3 regions of the Variovorax sp. V93 genome follow, and region 3 is predicted to be linked to each of the others. Evidence: riboswitches for the same ligand, from Rfam matches in the RefSeq annotation. Region 3 holds a riboswitch; each other region holds the start of a gene.

Region 1 (7,798 bases), 710 kb from region 3:
ACGTCGCGCACCGAGCCGCGCTCCACGATCTCGCCCTGGCTCATGACCAGCACGCTGTCGCAGATCTGGCTGGCCACGCGCAGGTCGTGCGTGATGAAGAGAATGCCGATCTTCAGCCGCTGCTGGATTTCGTCGAGCAGGCGAAGGATCTGCGCCTGCACCGAGACGTCGAGCGCCGACACGGCCTCGTCGGCGATCAGCACCTTGGGGTCGCAGGCCAGCGCACGCGCAATCGAGATACGCTGGCGCTGCCCGCCCGAGAACTCGCTGGGATAGCGGCGCAGCGCATCGGGCGACAGGCGCACCAGCCGCATCAGTTCTTCGGCGCGCGCCCAGGCCTGGTCGTGCAGCATGCCGAAATTGACCGGGCCCTCGATGATCGAGGCGCCCACGGTCTGGCGCGGATTCAGCGAGCGGTACGGGTCCTGGAAAACCACCTGCACCGTGCGCCGGAATGGCGAGAGCGCGCGGCCCCTGACATGCGCCACCGAACGGCCATCGGCAAAGATGTCGCCCGAGCTCGGGTCGATCAGCCGCGCGATGCAGCGCGCCACCGTCGACTTGCCCGAACCCGACTCGCCAACGATGCCCACGGTTTCGCCGGGCCGCACTTCGAGCGACACATGGCGCGCCGCATCCACCGTGCGGCGCTTGCCGGGCCAGCTGCCCGTGATGTAGGTCTTGCAGATGTTCACCGCATTGAGCAGCGGATAGGTGTCGGGCACCGGCGGGCGCCGGGGCGGCGAAAGCTCGGGCACCGCGTCGAGCAGCATCCTCGTGTAGGGCTCGCGCGGCGCCGTGAGCACCGCCATCTTGCCACCCTTCTCGATCATGGCGCCCAGCTCCAGCACCACCACTTCGTCGGCAATCTCGGCCACCACGCCGAAGTCGTGCGTGATGAAGAGCACGGCCGTACCGTTCTCGGTCTGCAGCTCGAGGATGAGCCGCAGTATCTCGGCCTGCGTGGTCACGTCGAGCGCGGTGGTCGGCTCGTCGCAGATCAGCAGCACGGGCTTCAGGATGAGCGCCATCGCGATCACGATGCGCTGGCGCTGCCCGCCCGACAGCTGGTGCGGATAGGAAGCGAAGATGCGCTCGGGCTCGGGCAGCCGCACGCGCTCCATGATGGCCAGGATCTTCTGTCGCCGCTCGGCCGCGCCCATCTGCACATGCTGCGCGAGCATTTCGTCGATCTGCGCGCCGCAGGTCATCACGGGGTTGAGCGCGGTCATGGGTTCCTGGAACACCATGGCCATCGAGGGCCCGCGCAGCTGGCGCAGGCGGGAAGGCGCTGCGGCCAGCAGGTTCTCGCCCTGCAGCTCGATGGTGCCGCGCACCGGCACGAGGCCCGCAGGCAGCAGCCCCATCACCGCATTGGCGATGACCGACTTGCCCGAGCCCGACTCGCCGAGCAGGCAGACGATCTTGCCGGGCGGCACGTCGAAGGAGATCTTGTCGACCGCATGCGGCCGGTCGCCGCCGCGCGGCAATGCAATGGCCAGGTCGCGCACGGAAAGAACAGGTGCTTGCGTCATGTTCAGCCCCCGCGCTTGTTGAACTTGGGGTCGAGCGTGTCGCGCAGCCCGTCGCCGAGGATGTTCACCGCGAGCACCGTCAGCGCCAGGAAGATGCCGGGGAACAGCACGTTGTGCGGGAACTGGTTGAACTGCGCCCGGCCCTCGGCCATGATGTTGCCCCAGGTCGCCATGTCGGCCGGCAGCCCCACGCCGAGGAACGACAGGATGGCCTCGACCAGGATGGCCGAGGCGCACACGTAGGTCGCCTGGATGATCAGCGGCGCAATCGCATTCGGCAGGATGTGGCGCACAAGGATCTTCCATGTCGGCGTGTCCAGCGCAATGGCGGCTTCCACATAGGGCTCCTCGCGCACCGTGAGCACCACCGAGCGCACGAGGCGCGCCACGCGCGGAATCTCGGGCACCGCAATGGCCACCACCACCGTGAGCAGCTTGCCGCCGAACAGCGCCACCAGGCTGATCGCGAACAGGATGCCCGGGATGGCCATCACGCCGTCCATCAGCCGCATGATGGCGCTGTCGAGCCGGCGGAAATAGCCGCCCAAGAGCCCGACGAGCATGCCGAACACCACCGCCAGCGCGGCCACCGCCACGCCCACGGTCAGCGACACGCGCGCGCCGTAGAGCGTGCGGCTCCAGATGTCGCGCCCAAGGCTGTCGGTGCCCATGACGAACAGGTGCTCGAAGGTGTCGCCCGCCAGGCTGTTGAACTCGCCGCGCGTGCCCGGCATGAGGTTGCCGCTGCCGGGATCGATGGCGGTCGGGTCGATGGTGCCCAGCCATGGCGCCGCCAGCGACACGAGCACCAGCAACAGCAGCACGCCCCCGCCCGCGCGCACCGACCAGTCGGCCAGGATGCGCTTGAATAGCGAGCGCCGCCGGGGCGGCGGCAGCGGCTCGGCGACGGCTTCAACAGGAATCGGCGGCGTGGCGAGCGAATCGGTCATCGTGTTTTTTCTTCTTGCGCCTCAATAGCGGATGCGGGGGTCGAACACCAGGTAGCTCAGGTCGATCAGCAGGTTGATGAGCACGTAGACGACGGAAAAGAACAGCGTGATGCCCTGTATCAGCGGAAAGTCGCGCGACAGCACCGCATCGACCGTGAGCTGCCCGAGGCCCGGAATCGCGAACACGGTTTCGGTGACGACCACGCCGCCGATCAGCAGCGCAATGCCGATGCCGATCACCGTGACGATCGGAATCGCCGCATTGGCCAGCGCATGCCGCATCAGCACCCGTTTTTCCGAAATGCCCTTGGCGCGCGCGGTGCGGATGTAGTCTTCGGTCATGGCCTCGGCCACGGCCGCGCGCGTGACGCGTGCAATCAGCGCCACGTAGATGATCGACAGCGTGATGGACGGCAGGATCAGGTGCTTGATCCAGAGCCAGGGCCCCTGGCTCAGCCGCGCGTAGCCCTGCACCGGCAGCAGCTGCAGGTGCAGCGCGAAGATCCAGATGAGCACGTAGCCGATCACGAAGGCCGGTATCGAAAAGCCCATGACCGAGAAGCCCATGAGCATGCGGTCGAGCCAGCCGCCATGGCGCCAGGCGGCCACCACACCCAGCGGCACCGCGATCAGGATGGTGACCACCAGCGTGACCGCCGCAAGCGACACCGTCGGCTCGATGCGCTGCCCGATCAGTTCCACCACCGTCTTCTTCATGAAGTAGGACTCGCCCAGGTTGCCCCGCAGCAACTGCCCGCTCCAGCGCACGAACTGCGTGGGCAGCGAATCGTCCAGCCCCAGCTGGCTGCGCACCTTGGCGATGTTCTCGCTGGTGCCGCTGTCGCCCACGATGGCGGCGGCCGGATCGCCGGGCGCCAGCCGGAGCATGAGGAACACGATCAACGCGACGATGACGAGCACCGGCACGGTCGACAGGATGCGGCGCACAAGAAAGATCTGCATGGGTATGGCGACGCGGCGCGCTCAGCTCTTCCTGATGTTCCAGAACACATTGACCGGCGAGCGCACCACGCCGCTCACCACACCCTTGCGGTAGGCCGTGAGCGGCTTGTATTCGCCGATCGGCGCGTAGATGCCGGTGTCGTACACGCGCTGCTGGATGGCCGTGGCCAATTCCTTGCGCCTGGCCTCGTCCGCGCTCGCGAGGAAGTCGAACTTCAGCTGTTCGAGCTTGTCGTCGGTGGCCCAGCCGAACCAGCCCTTCTCGCCGTTGCCCGTGAGAGGCGCGTAGAACATCGGGTTCATGTTGTCGGCAATGCCCCAGCCGGTGATGAAGAGGTTCCAGCCGCCCTTGTCGACCGGGTCCTTCTTGGCGCGGCGCGTGACCAGCGTGGGCCAATCCATCGACTGCATATCGACGTTGAAGCCGGCCTGCTTCAGCAGCTGCGCCATCACCGGCGGAAACTTGTTGAGCAGCGCGAAGTCGGCTGGATACATCAGCACGACCGGCTTGCCGTCGTAGCCCGCTTCCTTGAGCAGCGCCTTGGCTTTCTCGAACTGCGGCTTGCCGGTGAAGTAGCCGGTCTTGTCGTTCGAGAACATCGTGCCGCACGGGTAGACCGAGGCGCAGCTGTTGTAGAGCTCCTTGTGCACCATCTGGGCGCGCATCAGCGCCTCCTGATTGATGGCCATGATGGCGGCCTGCGCGATCTTCGGATTGTCGAAGGGCGGGATGACGTGGTTCAGGTGCAGCGCGAACGAGCCCTTCGGGATCGGGTTGTCGACGGTGATGGCGGAGTTGTTCTTGAGTGCCGTGTACTGCTCCGGCGGCAGCCATTCGATCATGTCGACCTCGCCGTTGGCGAGCGCATTGGCCTGCGTCTGGGCGTCTTTCAGGATGATCCATTCCATGCGGTCGACGTACACGTTCTTGCCACCCGCCGTGCCCGAAGCTGCCTCGGTGCGCGGCACGTACCTGGTGTTCTTCAGGTAGACCACCTTCTCGCCAGGGCGGTACTCTTCCTTCTTGAAGATGTAGGGACCCGAGCCCGTGGCGTCGTCGATCTGCTTGTCGGCCGGCGTGGCGGCCACGCGCGCCGGCATGATGAAGGGCGGATTCGACGAGGGCTTGCTCAGCGCGTCGAGCACCATGCCGAAGCTGTCCTTGAACACCAGCCTGAAGGTGTTGGCGTCGACGGCCTCGGCCTTGTCGAGCGCGGCGTACATCTTCTGGCCCAGCCCGTCGCGCTGGCCCCATCGCTTGAGCGACGCCAGCACGTCTTCCGAGGTGACCGGCTTGCCGTCATGAAACTCCAGGCTCTTGCGCAGCGTGAAGGTCCATGTCTTGCCGTCGGCGCCGGTGGTGTACTTGTCGACCATCTGCGGCTTGACCTTGCCCTGTTCGTCCACGCCGAAGAGCGTGTCGTACACGGCATAGCCGTGGTTGCGCGTGACGAACGCGGTGGTCCAGATCGGGTCGAGAATCTTCAGGTCCGACTGCGGCACCAGGCGCAGCACCTTGCCCGCATCCTGTGCGAACGCGCTTGTTGCGGCGGCAGCGGCAAGCATGGCGCCCGCGACAACGGCTTTCAGGTTTCGTTTCGACAGCATCTTCGGTTCTCCGGTTGAAAAATCGTGAGGAACGGGTTTCGATTCAGGCGCGGTGCGCTCGAACAGAAGTCATGAAGAAGAAGCCTCCGGAAGCGCGCAAAGGCCACCCCGCGCACTGCGCGAGATGCCCCTGCTGTCCTTTGGCCTGAGAGATTCACCATGCACGCTCATCGCGCAAGGCTTGCCCCTTCGGCGGCCGCCCTCGGAGTCCTTTGTATTCAGAACCCCGGGCAGCGCTCTCCAGCGTTGGTCAAGTTGTCCAGTCTTGGGACCTGAGCGTTATGGGCTGTCGCCTTCGGTAATGCACTAACTCGAAGCATCGAGCCGGCATTTCTCCTGGACGTTTTCTTCCAAGCAGAATGCGTGCCACTCGGGCACCCACTCGAACGCGTGTGCTACTGCGGCCCGCCGCAGAAGCTCACCCTTTCGGTGGTCCTGGCGGTGAAGTGAAGGCGCGTGGTGGTGGTGTCGCTGGCGGGCGTGTTCTGCGGCCATTCGCTCTGCAGCCACGTGTACTGCCAGCTGTAGGCCTCGCCTGGCCTGGCGGGTTCGCCGTAGGTGATGCGGAGGCTGCCGCTGCTCTCGTCGTGGCAATGCTTCGACCGCTTGTATTCCTTTTCGCTGAAGCAGGCGCGGATCATCTTCGAGCATGAAAAAGGAATGCCTTCGTATACGGCCCTGGTTGCGTCCTCGAGCGGCACGAAGTCGGCCTTGCTGAACGAAGCGCCGCCGCCCGAATACATCTCCGACACCGTCTGGAGCACGGCCGCGGCCCACCGCCCTTCTGCCAGCGGGTAGAGCGCCGGCGCGAGGGAAATGCGCGCGTCCGCCATGCCGGGGTCCGCTGCTTTCCTCATCAACGCGGCCGCATAGCTGCTGAAGTCGTGCAGGCGGCTGAGCTGCCACGTGCCTGCAATGCGCCTGATGCGCGCCATGGCCAGCGGCTCGCCCGAGAACACCGCGTAGTCCCCTGCCGCCGCGCCGCGCGGCCGGTACAGGCCCAGCGCCTGCGGATCGCAGGGCTGCGGCAACAGCGCGCACAAGCGCGCGCGCCAATCCGCATCCAGCGATTCCGGCTTCTTCACCGCATCGAACAACTGCGCCGACGGCGCGGCGCCCACGCGCCCCGCGAGCAGCAGGACGAGCATCGAGGCGGTGGTGCGCAGAATGGGCAGCAGGTTCATGGACCGGCATGGTAGCCAGCCCGCAAGTTGCTGCAACCAATTGCGGCGCGGGCGAGCCGATGTTGTAGCCTTCGCCCCACGGCCATCCCGGCCTCGAACGGAGCGAAGATGGCAGACAGGATTCTGGTGTTCTATGGCTCGTACCGGTCGGACCGCATGGGCATTCGCCTGGCGGACTACCTGGTGGCGGGACTCAACGCGCGAGGCGCCGAAGCCGAGCTGATCGACGCCAAGGCCGTCGACCTGCCCATGCTCGACCGCATGTACAAGGAATACCCCCAGGGCACCGCGCCCGCGGCCATGGAAGCGCTGGCGCAGAAGATACGCGGCGCGGACGCCTTCGTCTTCGTGACCGGCGAATACAACTGGGGCCCGCAGCCCGGCTTGAAGAACCTGACCGACCACTTCCTCGAGGAATGGTTCTGGCGCCCGGCCGCCGTGGCCAGCTATTCGGCCGGCCGGTTCTCCGGCGTGCGCTCCGGCACCGTGTGGCACTCGATCCTGTCGGAGATGGGAATGGTCGTCGTGTCGAGCACATTGGCCGTCGGGCCCATTTCGCAAACGCTCGATGCGAACGGCAGCGCGGGCGAATCGCTCGATCGCTCCTTCGGAAGGTTCGCCGACGACCTGGCCTGGTGGACCGAAGCGGCGCGCGCGCAGCGGGCGCGCAAGGCACCGCCGTATTGACTGGCCTTAGCTATCGAGCCGCGCGGCTTCCGTCAGCGCAACCGACACGCACTCCAGCGCAATCGCCAGCTGCGTGAGCGTCGGCAATCCGAACCCCAGGCGGAACACCAGCGGGTCGTCCCCGAACCATGGGCCGGGCGCGACGCGCGTGCTGTACCTGGCCAGCGCCGCATAGAAGCGCTCGACGGCCGCGGCATCGAAGAGCTCGCGCCTGAGCCGCATGCAGCACAGCGCCCCGGCATCCGGACGCACCCACTCGATGTGGCCCGAGTGGCGCGACACCCAGCTCTCGGTGAACTGCAGGTTTTGCGAGAGGAGCTTTCGCCGCTCGCCGATGATCCGGTCGCGCTGCCTGAAGACAGCCAGCGCGAGTGCCTCGTCGACCGGCGAGCAGGAGATCACCGTGCTGAACTTCGCCGTGACCAGCGCCTGGCGCAGTGCCGTGTCGCGCGTGATGGCCCAGCCGATGCGCAGGCCCGCCGAGCCATGGCATTTGGACAGCGAGGACACCGAGACCACCCTGCCGCCCAAGTTGACGGCGCCCGGCGCCGCGGCATCGTCGCCATAGGCAGCCTCGCGGTAGGTCTCGTCGATCACGAGCCAGGCCTTCGGCGCATGTTCGGCCAGCATCGCCACGATCTCGCGCAAGGTCTGGGCCGGAATCGCGACGCCCGAAGGGTTCTGCGGCGAGGCGAGGCTCACCACTTTGGTTTTCGAGGAGAGCAGCTGGCGCAGCGCATCCAGGTCGATGCGGTAGCCGGTGTCGAAGCTCAGCGGCAGCACGCGCGTGGTGGCGCCGACGGCAGTCAGCGCGTTGCGCGCCAACGGAAACACCGGCTCGGCCACGACGGCTTCGTCGCCCGCCTGGCAC
Region 2 (7,798 bases), 2.6 Mb from region 3:
AGGGCGTGGCCGACCTGCGCGCCAAGGGCATGACCGTGATCGAGAATGTCGACAAGGCCAAGTTCGTGGCCGCGCTCGCTCCGGTGAATGCGCAGTTCGAGAAGGACTTCGGCAAGGCCAATCTCGACAAGATCCGCGACTACAAGTAACCCCGGCTGCCGCCGCCCGGCGGCATGCCCCCGCCCGCCCAGACCGGTCTGGCGGGCTTTTTTGTTTTGAACGCGAGTGCAGATGAAAGAAAAATTCCTCGGCATCGAACGCTGGACCACCGGCGCCTCGATGCTTGCCGCCTGCCTGATGCTGGTCATTGCATCGGCCCTGGGCGTGTTCCAGATCGTGACCCGCTTCGTGCTCGAGCAGCCCGCCGAGTGGAGCGAGATCCTGATCCGCGTGAGCCTGATCTGGATGGTGTTTTTGGGCATACCGATGGCGTTTCGCCAGGGTGCCATGGTCAGCGTGGACGTGCTCTACCGCTGGAGCCCGCCGCGCATCAAGCGCGTGCTCGACGCGGTGGTGAGCATTGCCGCCCTCATCCTGATGCTGGTCATTCTCTGGTGGGGCTGGGACTACGCGATGCGCGGCCGCGTGCAGTCGATGGCCGGGCTCGAAAGCCTGTCGATGGTGTGGGCATACCTGGCGCTGCCGGTGGGCTCCGTTTTCTGCCTGTTCGGCATCGTCGGTAATTTTCTCGATCCCAAGCGGCTCGAACTGGAGACCGCGCAATGACGCCCGTGATGGTTGCAACGATGGTGCTGTGTTTCGCACTGTCGGTTTCGGTGGCGGTGTCGATCGGCCTGGCCTCGATCATGGGCATTCAGATGGCCAACGCCAACATGCTGATCTCCGTGAAGGAGATGTTCAACTCCATCAACAAGTTTCCGCTGGCGGCCATTCCGTTCTTCATCCTGGCCGGCAACCTGATGGAAACCGGCGGCATCTCGCGGCGGCTGGTCGAGTTTGCCAAGAGCATCGTGGGCGGCGTGCAGGGCGGCCTGCCGATGACCTGCGTGCTCACCTGCATGATCTTCGCGGCGGTGTCGGGCTCGTCGGTGGCCACCACCTTCGCCATCGGCGCGATCCTGATCCCGGCGCTCATCAAGCACGGCTACCCCACCGCCTACGCGGCCGCGCTGCAGGCCACCAGCGCCGAACTGGGCGTGATCATCCCGCCCTCGATCCCGATGATCCTCTACGGCGTGAGCGCCGAGGTGTCCATCGGCGAGTTGTTCATCGCGGGTTTCGGCCCGGGCATTCTCATCAGCCTGGCCCTGATGCTGTTCGTCTGGATCTACTGCAAGTGGAAGGGCTGGGGCAAGAACGACGGCGACGGCCGCATGCCTTTCGGCAAGGCGCTGTGGCAGGCCGGCTGGGCGCTGCTGATGCCCGTCATCATCCTGGGCGGCATCTACGGCGGCATCTTCACGCCCACCGAAGCCTCGGCCGTGGCGGTGTTCTATGCGCTGGTGGTGGGCGTCGTGATCTACCGCGAGATCAAGCCCGCGGACCTGTACGTGATCCTGCGCAAGTCGGTGCTGTCGTCGGCGGTGATCATGTTCATCATCGCCAACGCGGGCCTGTTCGCGTTCCTGATCACGCGCGCGGGCGTGCCCGATGCCATCGGCCACTGGCTGCAGGAAGTGCTGAAGTCGCCCGCGATGTTCCTCCTGGGCGTGAACGCGGCGCTGTTCGTCATCGGCATGTTCATCGAGACCAGCGCGGCCATCATCGTGCTCGCGCCGATTCTCGCGCCGGTGGCGGTGCACTTCGGCATCGACCCGGTGCACTTCGGGCTCGTCATGGTGGTGAACCTTGCGCTCGGCATGATCACCCCGCCTTTCGGCGTGAACCTGTTCGCCGCCTGCACGGTGGCGCGCATCTCGCTCGACCGGATCGTGAAGTACCTGGTGCCCTTCGTGCTCGTGATCCTGGCCTGCCTGATGGTGATCACTTACGTGCCATGGATATCGCTGGCGCTGCGCGACCTGGTGTACGCCAAGTAGCGGAACGGCGCGAAAAACAAGGAAGAAACGGCAGCCTGTTCGCAGGCTGCTTTTTTTGTGCGGCGGCGCCGCTGTAAGGCAAACGTTTCACGAAGATGTCACCGCTTGCAACGATGCTGCAGCCCTCGATTCCCGAAAGCTGTGGCGCCATGTTTCCCACCAAGACCGACAAGGCACGCGACGAACTCCAGGGCCGCCAGCGCACGCTGAGCCAGCGCGAACGCGCCTTGCTGCTGATGGCCGACGGCCGGCGTTCGCTGACCGATTTCAGCCCGCTGTTCGCAAGCCGGACCGAAGCCGAGCAGGCGATCCAGGCGCTGATGCGCCAGGGCTACCTGCAGGACGCGCAGGCGGTGGCTGCCGCGGCAGCGCAGGCCGTGGCCCCGCCGCCCGCCCCGGTGCCCGCAGCCGACCCGATACGGCTCGCCACCTCGGCCGACAACTTCGACGGCAAGCGATCCCTGGCCACGACGCGCATGTTCCTGTTCGACATCTGCGAGCGCATGTTCGTGCGCCGCGACCCCAGGTTCGCGCTGCAGATGCGCGACGCCCTGCGCGAGGCGCGCGACCGCGGCGCGATGCTGAGCATTGCCGCGCTGATGCTCACCGAGGTCGAGAAAGCCGCGGGCGCCGAGCGGGCCGAATCGCTGCGCGAGCGCATCGACCGGCTGTTGCCGCCGGCCGAGACCGTGCACTGAGCCGCAGACCGGACGGCCGCGATCCACTACACTCCCATGGTCAGGAGAGAGCCCCGCCAGCCGGGGCCGCCGAAGGCGCAGGGGTTTCCCGAACGCTCAGGCAAAAGGACTGACACAGCGCTGGCGCATGCCGGCGTTTCCTTGCTGGAGAGAGGCTGTTGCTTGCATCAATGCGATGCACCAGCCCACCGAAGGAGCAAACCCCGATCGTGGGGCGAATCTCTCAGGTAAAGCGGACAGCAGGGGTGGCCCATGGCTCGCGCCATGGAATTCGTCTGCCCCTTTGGAGTGCCCCGTGGCCGCATCCTCCGACGCCTCTTCCGCCGAACAACTCCTGAAGACCCCGCTGTACGGCCTGCACGTGGAGCTCGGCGCCCGCATGGTGCCGTTTGCCGGCTATTCGATGCCGGTGCAGTACCCCGCCGGCCTCATGGCCGAGCACAGGCACACGCGCGATGCGGCCGGCCTGTTCGACATCTCGCACATGGGCCAGCTGCGCCTGGTCGGTCCGGACGCGGCGGCCGCCTTCGAAACCCTGATGCCGGTCGACGTGATCGACCTCGCCGCCGGCAAGCAGCGCTATGGCCTGCTGCTGAACGACGAGGGCGGCATCCTCGACGACCTGATGTTCTTCAACGAAGGCCACGGCTCGATCTTCGTGATCGTCAACGGCGCCTGCAAGGTGGCGGACATCGCCCACATCCAGCAGCAGATCGGCGCACGCTGCGAGGTGCAGCCCATGCCCGACCACGCGCTGCTCGCGCTGCAGGGGCCGCAGGCAGCCACGGTGCTGGCGCGGCTGTCGCCCGGCATCGAGCGCTTCGTGTTCATGACGGGCGGCGCGGTGCAGATCGGCGGCATTCCGGCCTTCGCCACGCGCAGCGGCTACACCGGCGAGGACGGCTTCGAGATCTCGGTGGCCGGCCAGAATGCAGAGGCGCTGGCCCGCCTGCTGCTGGCGCAGCCCGAGGTCAAGCCCATCGGCCTGGGCGCACGCAATTCGCTGCGGCTGGAAGCGGGGCTGTGCCTCTACGGCAACGACATCGACACCGCCACCACGCCGGTCGAGGCCTCGCTGAACTGGGCGATCCAGAAGGTGCGCCGCACGGGCGGCGCGCGCGAAGGCGGCTTCCCCGGCGCGGCCAAAGTCCTGGCCCAGCTCGCCGCCGCCACGGCCGGCGCCGCGGGCCACACCGACCATGACACGCTGAAGCGCAAGCGCGTCGGCCTCGTGGCGCTGGAACGCATTCCGGTGCGCGACGGCACCGTGCTGCAATCCTTCGAAGGCCACGACATCGGCTTTGTCACGAGCGGCCTGCTCGGCCCGACGGCCGACCGCCCGATTGCCATGGGCTACGTGGCCACCGCGTTTTCCGAGCCCGGCACGCGCGTTCAGGCCATCGTGCGCGGCAAGCCGGTGCCGATGGAAGTCTCGACCCTGCCTTTCGTGCCCACGCGCTACTACCGCGGCTAGGCGCTGCGCCCCAACCATCATTTTTTCCACGAGGAGTTTTCCACCATGAGCATCAAGTACACCAAGGACCATGAATGGGTCTCGGCCGAAGGCAGCGCAGCCACCGTCGGCATCACCGTGCATGCGCAGGACGCGCTCGGCGACGTGGTCTTTGTCGACCTGCCTGAAGTCGGCAAGACCTTTGCACAGGGCGAGGTTGCCGGTGTCGTCGAATCGGTCAAGGCCGCGGCCGATGTGTTCATGCCCGTGTCGGGCGAGATCACCGAAGTGAACGAAGCCCTGCGCGCCGATCCCTCGCTCGCCAACACCGACCCGCTGGCCGCGGGCTGGTTCTTCAAGGTCAAGCTCAGCGAGCCGGCGCAGCTCGACGCGCTGCTCGACGCTGCCAGCTACGACAAGTTCGCTGCCGAGTCCTGATCCGCCGAGTTCGCAAGCCGCTTTTTCCTCATCCCCGAGCCTTCACCGCCATGCCGATTCCCGCCCTTCCCTCTTTGCAACAACTGGAGAACGCCGAAGAGTTTCTCGCCCGCCACATCGGCATCGATGCGGCGGACGAGGCGCGCATGCTGCCGGTGATCGGCTCGGAAACGCGCGCCGAGCTCATCGACGGCATCGTGCCTGCGGCCATCCGCCGGGCGAAGCCGATGCGGCTGCCGGCGCCCATCGCGGAGGCCGACGCGCTGGCCGAATTGAAGGCGATCGCGGCGAAGAACAAGGTCTTCAAGAGCTTCATCGGCCAGGGCTACTACGGCACGCACACGCCGGGCGTGATCCTGCGCAACGTGCTCGAGAACCCCGCCTGGTACACGGCCTACACGCCCTACCAGGCCGAGATTTCGCAGGGCCGCATGGAAGCGCTGCTCAATTTCCAGACCATGGTGTGCGACCTCACGGGCATGGCCATCGCCAATGCCTCGATGCTCGACGAAGCCACGGCCGCGGCCGAGGCCATGACGCTCGCCAAGCGCAGCGTCAAGAGCAAGAGCAATGTGTTCCTCGTGTCGGGCGACTGCCACCCGCAGACCATCGAGGTCATCAAGACGCGCGCCGCGCCGCTGGGCATCGAGGTCAAGGTCAGCACCGTCTCCGAGACGCTGCCGCACCTGATGGTGAGCGGCGAATTCTTCGGCGTGCTCGCGCAGTACCCGGCCACCACCGGCCATGTGCACGACCTGCGTCCGCTCGCGGGCCATGCGCACCAGTGCGACGCCGCCTTCTGCGTGGCCGCCGACCTGCTCGCGCTCACCTTGCTCGCGCCGCCGGGCGAATGGGATGCCGACATCGTCTGCGGCACCACGCAGCGCTTCGGCATGCCGATGTGCAACGGCGGCCCGCACGCGGCCTACCTGGCCTGCCGCGACGAGTTCAAGCGCTCGCTGCCGGGCCGCCTGGTCGGCGTGAGCGTCGACACGCACGGCCAGCCCGCCTACCGCCTCGCGCTGCAGACGCGCGAGCAGCACATCCGCCGCGAGAAGGCCACCTCCAACATCTGTACCGCCCAGGTGCTGCCGGCCGTGGTGGCCAGCATGTACGCCGTGTACCACGGGCCCGACGGCCTCACGCGCATTGCGCAGCGCGTGGCCGCGCTCACGGCCATCCTCGCGCAGGGCCTCGCGCAAATGGGCCGCGAGCCGGTCAATGCCACCGCCTTCGATTCGCTGACCATCCGCACCGGTGACGACACGCCGAAGATCATCGAGCGCGCCCAGGCTGCGGGCGTCAACCTGCGCCAGCGCCTGCAGCAGCACCTGGGCATTTCGCTCGACGAGACCACCACGCGCGCCGACATCGAGACGCTCTGGGCGCTGTTCGTGCCGGCCGGCACGCCGATGCCGCGCTTCGACGACCTGGCCAACACGGCGCCGCGCCTGCCCGAGGACCTGCGCCGCACCAGCGCCTTTCTCACGCACCCGGTGTTCAACACCCACAAGAGCGAAACCGCGATGCTGCGCTACATCCGCAGCCTGTCGGACAAGGACCTCGCCCTCGACCGCAGCATGATCCCGCTCGGCAGCTGCACCATGAAGCTCAACGCGACCAGCGAGATGATCCCGATCACCTGGTCCGAATTCGCGAACATCCATCCCTTTGCGCCGGCCGAGCAGCTGGTGGGCTACGCCCAGCTCGACGCCCAGCTGCGCGCCTGGCTCTGCGAAGCCACGGGCTACGCGGGCATCAGCCTGCAGCCCAACGCGGGCTCGCAGGGCGAGTACGCGGGCCTGCTGGCCATCCGCTCCTTCCATGAGGCCAACGGCCAGGGGCACCGCAACATCTGCCTCATTCCGTCGTCGGCGCATGGCACCAACCCCGCGAGCGCACAGATGGTGGGCCTGCAGGTGGTGGTGACGGCCTGCGACGCGCAGGGCAACGTCGACATGGACGACCTGAAGCGCGCCTGCGAGAAGCACAGCGACAAGCTCGCGGCCGTGATGATCACCTACCCGAGCACGCACGGCGTGTTCGAAACGCGCGTGAAGGAACTCTGCGAGCTCGTGCACGAACACGGCGGCCGCGTGTACGTCGATGGCGCCAACATGAATGCGCTGGTCGGCGTGGCCGCGCCGGGCGAGTTCGGCGGCGACGTGAGCCACCTGAACCTGCACAAGACCTTCTGCATTCCGCACGGCGGCGGCGGCCCGGGCGTGGGGCCGGTGTGCGTGGTGGAAGACCTCGTGCCCTACCTGCCAGGGCATGCGACCGCGGGTGTCGCTTCCAACGGCGTGGGCGCCGTGTCGGCGGCACCGCTGGGCAACGCGGCGGTGCTGCCGATCAGCTGGATGTACTGCCGCATGATGGGCGCCAAGGGCCTGCAGGCGGCGACCGAGACCGCGATCCTGAGCGCCAACTACATCAGCGCGCGCCTCAAGGACCACTATCCCACGCTGTACGCGAGCCCCAACGGCCATGTCGCGCACGAGTGCATCCTCGACCTGCGCCCGCTCAAGGACAGCAGCGGCGTCACCGCCGAGGACGTGGCCAAGCGGCTGATCGACTACGGCTTCCACGCGCCCACGCTGAGCTTTCCGGTGCCGGGCACGCTGATGGTGGAACCCACCGAAAGCGAGCCGCTGGCCGAACTCGACCGCTTCATCGACGCGATGATCGCGATCCGCGGCGAGATCCGCCGCGTCGAGGAAGGCGTCTGGCCGAAGGACGACAACCCGCTCAAGCACGCACCGCACACGGCGGCCAGCCTGCTCGGCACGGAATGGGCGCACCCCTATTCGCGCGAGCTCGGCGCGTTTCCGCTGGCCGAACTGAAGCTGGCCAAGTACTGGCCGCCGATCGGCCGCGTCGACAACGTCTACGGCGACCGCAACCTGTTCTGCAGCTGCGTGCCGGTGGGCGACTACAAGGAAACCGAAGAGGCCTGAAAAAGGCCGCTCAGGCTTCGCGGCGGTACATCGCCCATTTCACGGTGAGGATGTCCGCCGCGATCTTCGCGGCGTTGACGCCCGCGTAGCTTTGGGACGGATCGAATTCGAAGCCTTCCTTGTAGCACCTGACATGCGCGAAGTCGCGGTCGAAGGTCATCGGACCCATGAGCTCGGCGGGGTCGGTGCCCGCGGGAAGCGCCAGGAATTTCTCGGGATCGGTGGCACTCTGGTAGAGGTCGACGCTCATCA
Region 3 (7,798 bases):
TTCTCACCGCTTTTCATGGCGCCCTTAATTCAAGAATTTGGTTGAAACTGTTTAAGCGCGGGCCTCGTGTGTTTATACATTTGATTGCCCCCTTGATATCTGAATGAAGATTGTGCCCCCCGGTCCAGTGACACCCGCATCGGCTTGCCGGAGGAAATACGACCAATTTGATAAAAAATGCACTACATGCTCGCTCGTGTCGCTGCGCCCGGTCATCACGCGAATCCCTCAGAAATTAATCCATCTTCCAACGATTCTCGAGGACTGGGTGCACCGTCGCCGCTCCTGCAAAACTAGTAATTCATGCGGGAGGCGAGGAAATTGCAGGACCGACTACATCGCAACCGGTTCTTCGCTACTTTTCAGTCGAAGATTTCGGCTTGATTCAGTGAAACGCCGGCTTGATCTTTCGCGGACAGCATGGGCGCCATCCCGATGTCTGGCCATGCAATACCGACTTTCGGGTCGTTCCACGCTATGCAGCGTTCGTGCGCCGGCGCATAGTAGTCTGTGGTCTTGTAGAGGAAGTCTGCTGTCGCGCTAACCACAAGAAAGGCATGTGCGAACCCGGCCGGTATCCACAGCTGTCTGTGGTTGTCCTCGCTGAGCTCCACCCCCACCCATTGACCAAACGTCGGCGACGACTTGCGGATGTCCACAGCTACGTCGAATACCGCACCGCGCACCACGCGCACCAGCTTGCCCTGCGGCTGCTGGATCTGGTAGTGCAGGCCGCGCAGCACCCCCTTGGCCGAGCGCGAATGGTTGTCCTGCACGAACTCGACGTGCCGCCCCACGGCCTCGTCGAACGCCTTGCCGTTGAAGCTCTCGTAGAAGAAGCCGCGCGCATCGCCGAACACCTTCGGCTCGATGATCAGCACTTCGGGGATCGCGGTCGGCGTGGCCTTCACGAGCGCACCTCCTCGGCCAGCAGGTGGTTCAGGTACTTGCCGTAGCCGTTCTTCTGCAGCGGCGCGGCAAGCCTGGCCAGCTGCTCGCTGTCGATGTAGCCGTTGCGCCACGCGATCTCTTCCGGACACGCAATCTTGAGGCCTTGCCGATGCTCCAGGGTCTGGATGAACTGCGCGGCCTCCAGCAGGCTCTCGTGCGTGCCGGTGTCCAGCCAGGCATAGCCGCGCTGCATGATCTGCACGTTGAGCTGGTCCCGGTCCAGGTAGGCCTGGTTGACGGCCGTGATCTCCAGCTCGCCGCGCGCGCTGGGCTTCACGGCCTTGGCAATGTCGACCACCTGGTTGTCGTAGAAGTACAGGCCAGTCACCGCATAGCTGCTCTTGGGCTTCAACGGCTTTTCCTCGATGCTGCTGGCCTTGCCCTGCGCATCGAAGGCCACCACGCCATAGCGCTCGGGGTCGTGCACATGGTAGGCGAACACGGTGGCGCCGGAGGGCTTCGCATCGGCGTCGGCCAACAGGTGCGCGAAGTCGTGGCCGTAGAAGATGTTGTCGCCCAGCACCAGCGCGCTCGGCGCATTGCCCAGGAACTCGTCGCCGATGATGAAGGCCTGCGCCAAACCATCGGGACTGGGCTGCACCGCGTACTGCAGGTTGATGCCCCACTGGCTGCCATCGCCCAGCAGTTGCTGGAAGCGCGGTGTGTCCTGCGGCGTGCTGATGATCAGGATGTCGCGCATGCCGCCGAGCATCAGCGTGCTGAGCGGGTAATAGATCATCGGCTTGTCGTACACCGGCAGCAGCTGCTTGCTGAGCGCGAGCGTGGCGGGGTGCAGCCGGGTGCCGGAGCCGCCGGCCAGGATGATGCCCTTGCGTTGCGTGGTCTTCGTGGTGGTCATTGTGTTGTGTTCTCCGCTTCTTGCGTGCTTCGCTAGCGCTGCTGTCAAAGGGTCTCGCGCAGCATGCGGGCCACGCCCTGCTGCCAGTGCGGCAGCACCAGGCCAAAGGTGGACTGCAACTTGTGCGTGTCCAGGCGCGAGTTGGCGGGGCGTGTCGCGGATGTGGGAAAGGCGCTGGTGGGCACGGGGTCGACCGCTTCCGGACCTGCCTTGAGTTCCACGCCCGCCGCCTTCGCCTGCTCGATCACGAAGCGCGCATAGCCGTGCCATGTGGTAACGCCACCCGCCACCGCGTGATAGAGCCCCGCCTTGGCGGGGTCCTGCAGGGTTGCGCGAATGGCGTGCGCCGTGACGTCGGCCAGCAACTCGGCGCCGGTGGGCGCGCCGAACTGGTCGTCGATGACGGTCAGGCGATCGCGCTCCTTGGCGATGCGCAGCATGGTCTTGGCAAAGTTGCCGCCGCGCGCGGCATAGACCCAGCTGGTGCGAAAGATCAGGTGCTTCGCGCAATGCTTGGCCACCAGTTGCTCGCCTTCAAGCTTGGTGCGGCCATACACGCTGAGCGGACCGGTGGCGTCGTCTTCCTGCCAGGGCGTGCTGCCGCTGCCGTCGAAAACGTAGTCGGTGGAGTAGTGCACCATGAGCGCGCCGATCTGCTGCGCGGCTTCGGCCACCACGCCGGGGGAGGTGGCGTTGAGCTTGCGCGCGAACTCGGGCTCGCTCTCGGCCTTGTCGACGGCGGTGTGGGCTGCGGCATTGACGATGACGTCGGGGCGCACTTTCAGCACGGTGTCGGCCAGTTGCTCGGGGCGGCTGAAATCGGCATTCAGATCGGTGCTGTCGAAATCGAGCGCGACCAGCTCGCCCAGCGGTGCGAGGCTGCGCTGCAGCTCCCAGCCGACCTGGCCGCCCTTGCCCAGCAACAGCAGCTTCATGCCGCGGCCTGGGCCGCGGGTGCGGCGTCGTATTGCTTCTCGACCCATTCGCGGTAGGCACCGCTTTGCACGTTGCGCACCCATTCGCCGTTGGCAAGGTACCACTCGACGGTCTTGCGGATGCCGCTGTCGAAGGTTTCGGCGGGCTTCCAGCCGAGCTCGCGTTCGAGCTTGCGCGCGTCGATGGCGTAGCGCCGGTCGTGGCCCGGGCGATCGGTGACGTAGCTGATCTGCGCCTTGTAGGGCTTGCCGTCGGCGCGCGGGCGCAGTTCGTCGAGCAGGGCGCAGACGGTGTTGACGATCTCGATGTTGGGCTTCTCGTTCCAGCCGCCGACGTTGTAGGTCTCGCCGAGCTTGCCGGCTTCGAGCACGCGCCGGATGGCGCTGCAGTGGTCCTTCACGTAGAGCCAGTCGCGCACCTGCATGCCGTCGCCGTACACGGGCAGGGGCTTGCCGGCCAGGGCGTTGACGATCATCAGCGGGATGAGCTTCTCGGGGAAGTGGAAGGGCCCGTAGTTGTTGGAGCAGTTGGTGGTGACGACCGGCAGGCCGTAGGTGTGGTGCCAGGCGCGCACGAGGTGGTCGCTGGCGGCCTTGCTGGCCGAGTAGGGGCTGTTGGGCTCGTACTTGTTGTCTTCGGTGAAGGCGGGGTCGGTCTTGGAGAGGGAGCCGTAGACCTCGTCGGTGGACACGTGCAGGAAGCGGAAGGCGGCCTTCTGCTCGGCCGGCAGCGCGCTCCAGTGGCCGCGCACGGACTCGAGCAGGCGGAAGGTGCCGAGCACGTTGGTCTGCACGAAGTCTTCGGGGCCGTGGATGGAGCGGTCGACGTGTGATTCCGCGGCAAAGTTCACAATGGCCCGCGGTTTGTGCTCGGCCAGCAGGCGATCGACCAGGGCGCTGTCGCCGATGTCGCCCTGCGCGAAGATGTGCCGCGGGTCGCCCTTGAGGGACGCGAGCGTCTCGAGATTGCCGGCGTAGGTCAGTTTGTCGAGATTCACGACAGGCTCGTCGCCCTGCGCCAGCCAGTCGAGTACGAAGTTGGCGCCGATGAAGCCCGCGCCGCCGGTTACCAGGATCATGAGTCTCCCCGAAGTTTCGAATCGATGACAATTATCCCATTGCTCCGAATTGTCAAAATTCATGGTTGGCGGCTTTGCGGCCTCCGCCTACAATCGTTTCATTGCAGGAGAGCGAGTAGTACTTATTGCTACTCCACCGAAGGCGCAAACTCCCATAAACGCTCAGGTCGGCCGAACGTAACCTTGAAGTTCTTTCAAAGAGTTGCGTGGCATGTACTGCATCAATTGACAGGCCGTCTGGAGAGCCATCGCCCCGCGCGATGCACCGAAGGAGCAAACCCGTTGCAAGGTGCAACAGGTGAATCTCTCAGGTACCAAGGACAGGGGGAGCGGCGACTTGGACGGCGTTCGTCCGGTTGCTCGCTATTGAATCAGTAGCACACCAAGTCCGCCGTTCAAGTGCCCATCTTCAAAAGGTACTTGAAATGCGCGTGATCGTTCTTGGCGCCGGCCTGCTCGGCGTGACTTCGGCTTACTTCCTCCAGCAACTCGGCCACGAGGTGACCGTGATCGACCGGCAGGCCACGCCGGCCGCCGAAACCAGCTTTGCCAACGGCGGGCAGATCTCGGTCAGCCATGCCGAGCCCTGGGCCAACCCGAGCGCTCCGCTCAAGGTGCTGCAATGGCTGGGCAAGGAAGATGCGCCGCTGCTCTTTCGCATCCGCGCCGACATGCGCCAGTGGCTCTGGGGCCTGCAGTTCCTGCGCGAATGCACGCCGGCGCGCACCCGGCACAACATCGAGCAGATCGTGCGACTGGGCACCTACAGCCGCGACGTGCTGCAGCAGCTGCGCCGCGACACCGGCCTGGACTACGACCAGCGCACGCAGGGCATCCTGCACTTCTATACGACGCAGAAGGAGTTCGACGGCGCCCTGGAGCCGGCCGAACAGATGCGCGCGCTCGGCTGCGAGCGGCGGGTGATCTCGGCCGACGAGGCCGTGAAGATCGAGCCCGCCCTCGCCCACATCCGCCCGAAGCTGGCCGGCGCCACTTACACGGCGGAGGACGAGTCCGGCGACGCGAACCTTTTTGCGCGCGAGCTGGCGAAGCGCGCGGCCGCAGCGGGCGTGAAGTTCCTCATGAGCCACACGGTCACGGCGCTGCGCGAGGCCGGCGGCAGCATCGACCATGTCGAAGCCACCGACTGCGAAGGCCGCTTCCAGCGCATCCGCGGCGACGCCTTCGTGCTCGCGATGGGTTCGCTGAGCCCGATCGTTGCCGCGCCGCTGGGCATCCGGCTGCCGATCTATCCGGCCAAGGGCTATTCGGTGACGCTGCCGGTGAAGGACGCCTCCAGGGCCCACCAGGTTTCGCTGACCGATGACGAGTTCAAGCTCGTGTTCTCGCGCTACACCTCGGCCTCGGGCGACCGGCTGCGCATTGCCGGAACGGCCGAGCTCAACGGCTACGACCGCGACCTGAACCGCGTGCGCTGCGAGGCGATCGTGCGGCGCGTCGAGGAGCTCTTTCCGGGCGCCGGCGACACCACGCAGGCCCAGTTCTGGACCGGCCTGCGCCCCGCAACGCCGAGCAACGTGCCGCTGATCGGCAAGACGAAACTGCCGAACCTGTACCTGAACACCGGCCATGGCACGCTCGGCTGGACGCACGCCTGCGGTTCGGGCAAGTCGATCGCGCGCATCGTGAGCGGGCTCGCGCCCGAGGTGGACTTTGCGTTCACCGGCCTGCCTGCGCCGGCAGCGCGCGTGCTGCAACCGGCCTGAACACAGGCAGGGCTGGGTTCAGTCCTTGCTGGTGAACACCGTCAGCACGCCGGTGTAGCCGTAAAGATGGTGGCGGGCGATTTCGCCCGCGGCGAAGAAGCCGACCAGCGGCACGTCGCCCAGCGCGTGCCGCACGATCTGCAGCTCGGCGCCCGGTGCGCCGAAATGCGGCCCGCCGCGCCCCGAGCAGCTCACGTACACGGCGCCCGCGATGCGGCGCGCCGGATGCGGCGCCGCTTCGGCCTCCCCGGCCGCGACGGCGCGCGCGGTGGCCAGCGTCTGCTCCTCGGGCTCGAGTTCCTCGCGGATTTCCGCGCAGATGCGCATCAGGTCGGCGCGCGCGGCCTGCGCATTGCGGCGGCAGAAGGTCAGGCGCATGCCGGCCTCCGCCACGTCGGCAATGGCGATGCCGCGGCGCGTGGGGTCCAGGCCGATGATGTGGCGCACCAGCACGTCGGCTCCCAGGTCGCCGGTGCGGCGGATGCCGTCGCTGCCCGCGTCGGCCAGGCCCACCAGGGTGGCGCGCACGGCGTCGATGGCCTCCTGCGGCCGCTCGAGCGACACCTGCAGGTCGTCCAGCAGCACGTCGAGCGCGGGTTCGCCGTCCAGCTTGAGCAGAAGGTTGCCGTCGGCTTCGGTGATCTCGCGCTCGCGCCCGGCGCCCGAGCGCAGCGGCTGGCAGCCCTGGGTGACGCGCGACACCAGCCGCACGCCCTCGCCGAACACCACGCCCGACAAGCCGCCCGAGAACACGCCGCCCGCGGCGCCATGCCCGCGGATGTTGCCGTTGCCGCCCACCGCGAACTGCAGCGCGCCGCCGCGTCCCGACGAGAGCCCGCCGAACAGATAGCCGGTGTTGGTGCGGCCCGCCATCTCGCCGATCAGTTCGGTCAGGTCGGGGGTGGCGGGGTCAGCGTGCACCAGCGCCGTATGGGCCTCGAAGCCGCTCATTTCCGAATTGCCCAGCGGCGCCACGCCGGAGAACACGCGGTATTGGTCGCTTGGCAGCGCGCAGAGCATCAGGCTGAGTCCGGGCTCGTCGAAATATTCGGCATTGTTGGCCGAGACGCCGATGCCGACCGTGCCGGACCAGTCGGTGACCTCGGGCAGTTCGGCGCTCAGGTGGTCGAGGATGTCCTGCGCGTCCGCCGCGTAGTGGTCGGTGATGTAGAGCAGCCCGAGCGTGGGCGACGGCGCGTAGTCGGGCAGCGCCATCTGCGCGCGCAACTGGGCCAGCACGAGGCCGGCTGCCATGCGCCATTGCGGGTGGGTGGCATGGCCGGAAGGAAACAGCTTCATGATGCGTGCCAACCCGTTCTCTTCAAGAAATGTGTGTGTATGACGTCAGCGCCGGCCGGCCGTTCGCTTGCGCGCGGCGGCCGATGCCTTCTTTGCGGCGGCGGGCGCTGCCGCCTTCCTGGCCGCGGGCTTCGAGGCCGTGGGAGCCGCCGCCGGCTTGCCCATGGCCTTGCCCACCGCATCGGCCATCGGCTGGGCCATGGCCGGCACCTTGAGCTGGGCCGCATCCTGCAGCGCCGAACTCGCGATCTGCTGGAACTGCTCGGTCAGCGAGCCCCACCATTGCATCGGATCGATCACGCCGGCGCCGCCATTGCCGCCACCACCGCCTGAAGCCGGCTTGCTGCGCGCTTTCTTCGCAGGCGCCGGGGCTTCTTCGGGCTCGGCTTCCGGTTCGGCCGGCGCCGCAGCCGCCGGTGCGGGTGCCGGCGCAGCAGCGGCAGGCGCCACGGCGGCCGCCTGCTTGGTGAACGCGCTGGCGATATCTTCCATCCGCACGTTCATGCCGCGCAAGGTCGAAAGTGTCATCTTTTGCACTTCGAGCGCCTGGATGGTGGCCTTGAGCGCGTGGCCGTTCTGCTCGAGCCAGTACTGCACCGTCTTGAGTTCCTGGATGCGCTTGTCGACCTCTTCCACGCTCAGCGTGGGGGCCACCCAGCTCGCGAGGCTCGGCAACCCGGGCACCGCGCCGCCCGCCGAACCGCCGGCGCCACCGCCGGCAAGGTTCTTCAGAAAATCGAATCCGGGGACGAATTGGCTGAAGTCGAAGGGTTGGCTGGCATTGCTCATGCGGAGGTCTCCGGGTTGGGTTTTCTTGTGATGCCAGCTTACTCCAAGGCACCGCCGTTTTGGGCCTGCCAGCCCCGCCCGTTCGAGCCGTCAGAGTTCCGCGCGCACCTTGCTGAACACCTTCCAGAACGCCGCGTCCTGCGAGGTCGCGAAATTGAT

Evidence for each region. A riboswitch is a leader RNA that binds a small molecule or an ion and turns the genes downstream of it on or off. The one in region 3 is predicted to bind glycine.
Region 1: linked by a shared signal. The riboswitch ahead of ACAM54_RS07025 (ABC transporter substrate-binding protein) and the one ahead of ACAM54_RS03520 (D-amino acid dehydrogenase) in region 3 are both predicted to bind glycine.
Region 2: linked by a shared signal. The riboswitch ahead of gcvT (glycine cleavage system aminomethyltransferase GcvT) and the one ahead of ACAM54_RS03520 (D-amino acid dehydrogenase) in region 3 are both predicted to bind glycine.

The regions. Positions count from the first base shown of each region.
Region 1 covers NZ_AP028669.1:1,492,989-1,500,786, reverse strand. Annotated here, with positions in the region: gene ACAM54_RS07040 (dipeptide ABC transporter ATP-binding protein) at 1-1,535, opposite strand, end outside; gene ACAM54_RS07035 (ABC transporter permease) at 1,538-2,485, opposite strand; gene ACAM54_RS07030 (ABC transporter permease) at 2,507-3,448, opposite strand; gene ACAM54_RS07025 (ABC transporter substrate-binding protein) at 3,470-5,056, opposite strand; glycine riboswitch at 5,180-5,310, opposite strand; gene ACAM54_RS07020 (hypothetical protein) at 5,452-6,240, opposite strand; gene ACAM54_RS07015 (NADPH-dependent FMN reductase) at 6,349-6,927, shown strand; gene ACAM54_RS07010 (pyridoxal phosphate-dependent aminotransferase) at 6,934-7,798, opposite strand, start outside.
Region 2 covers NZ_AP028669.1:3,396,428-3,404,225, forward strand. Annotated here, with positions in the region: gene ACAM54_RS16120 (TRAP transporter substrate-binding protein) at 1-149, shown strand, start outside; gene ACAM54_RS16125 (TRAP transporter small permease) at 232-726, shown strand; gene ACAM54_RS16130 (TRAP transporter large permease) at 723-2,000, shown strand; gene ACAM54_RS16135 (hypothetical protein) at 2,150-2,698, shown strand; glycine riboswitch at 2,730-2,820, shown strand; glycine riboswitch at 2,833-2,948, shown strand; gene gcvT (glycine cleavage system aminomethyltransferase GcvT) at 2,994-4,172, shown strand; gene gcvH (glycine cleavage system protein GcvH) at 4,218-4,589, shown strand; gene gcvP (aminomethyl-transferring glycine dehydrogenase) at 4,640-7,546, shown strand; gene ACAM54_RS16155 (hypothetical protein) at 7,557-7,798, opposite strand, start outside.
Region 3 covers NZ_AP028669.1:784,956-792,753, reverse strand. Annotated here, with positions in the region: gene ACAM54_RS03545 (glycosyltransferase family 4 protein) at 1-17, opposite strand, end outside; gene rfbC (dTDP-4-dehydrorhamnose 3,5-epimerase) at 363-911, opposite strand; gene rfbA (glucose-1-phosphate thymidylyltransferase RfbA) at 908-1,810, opposite strand; gene rfbD (dTDP-4-dehydrorhamnose reductase) at 1,855-2,745, opposite strand; gene rfbB (dTDP-glucose 4,6-dehydratase) at 2,742-3,824, opposite strand; glycine riboswitch at 3,919-4,012, shown strand; glycine riboswitch at 4,052-4,158, shown strand; gene ACAM54_RS03520 (D-amino acid dehydrogenase) at 4,250-5,551, shown strand; gene ACAM54_RS03515 (FIST C-terminal domain-containing protein) at 5,570-6,850, opposite strand; gene ACAM54_RS03510 (PhaM family polyhydroxyalkanoate granule multifunctional regulatory protein) at 6,896-7,639, opposite strand; gene ACAM54_RS03505 (PLP-dependent aminotransferase family protein) at 7,730-7,798, opposite strand, start outside.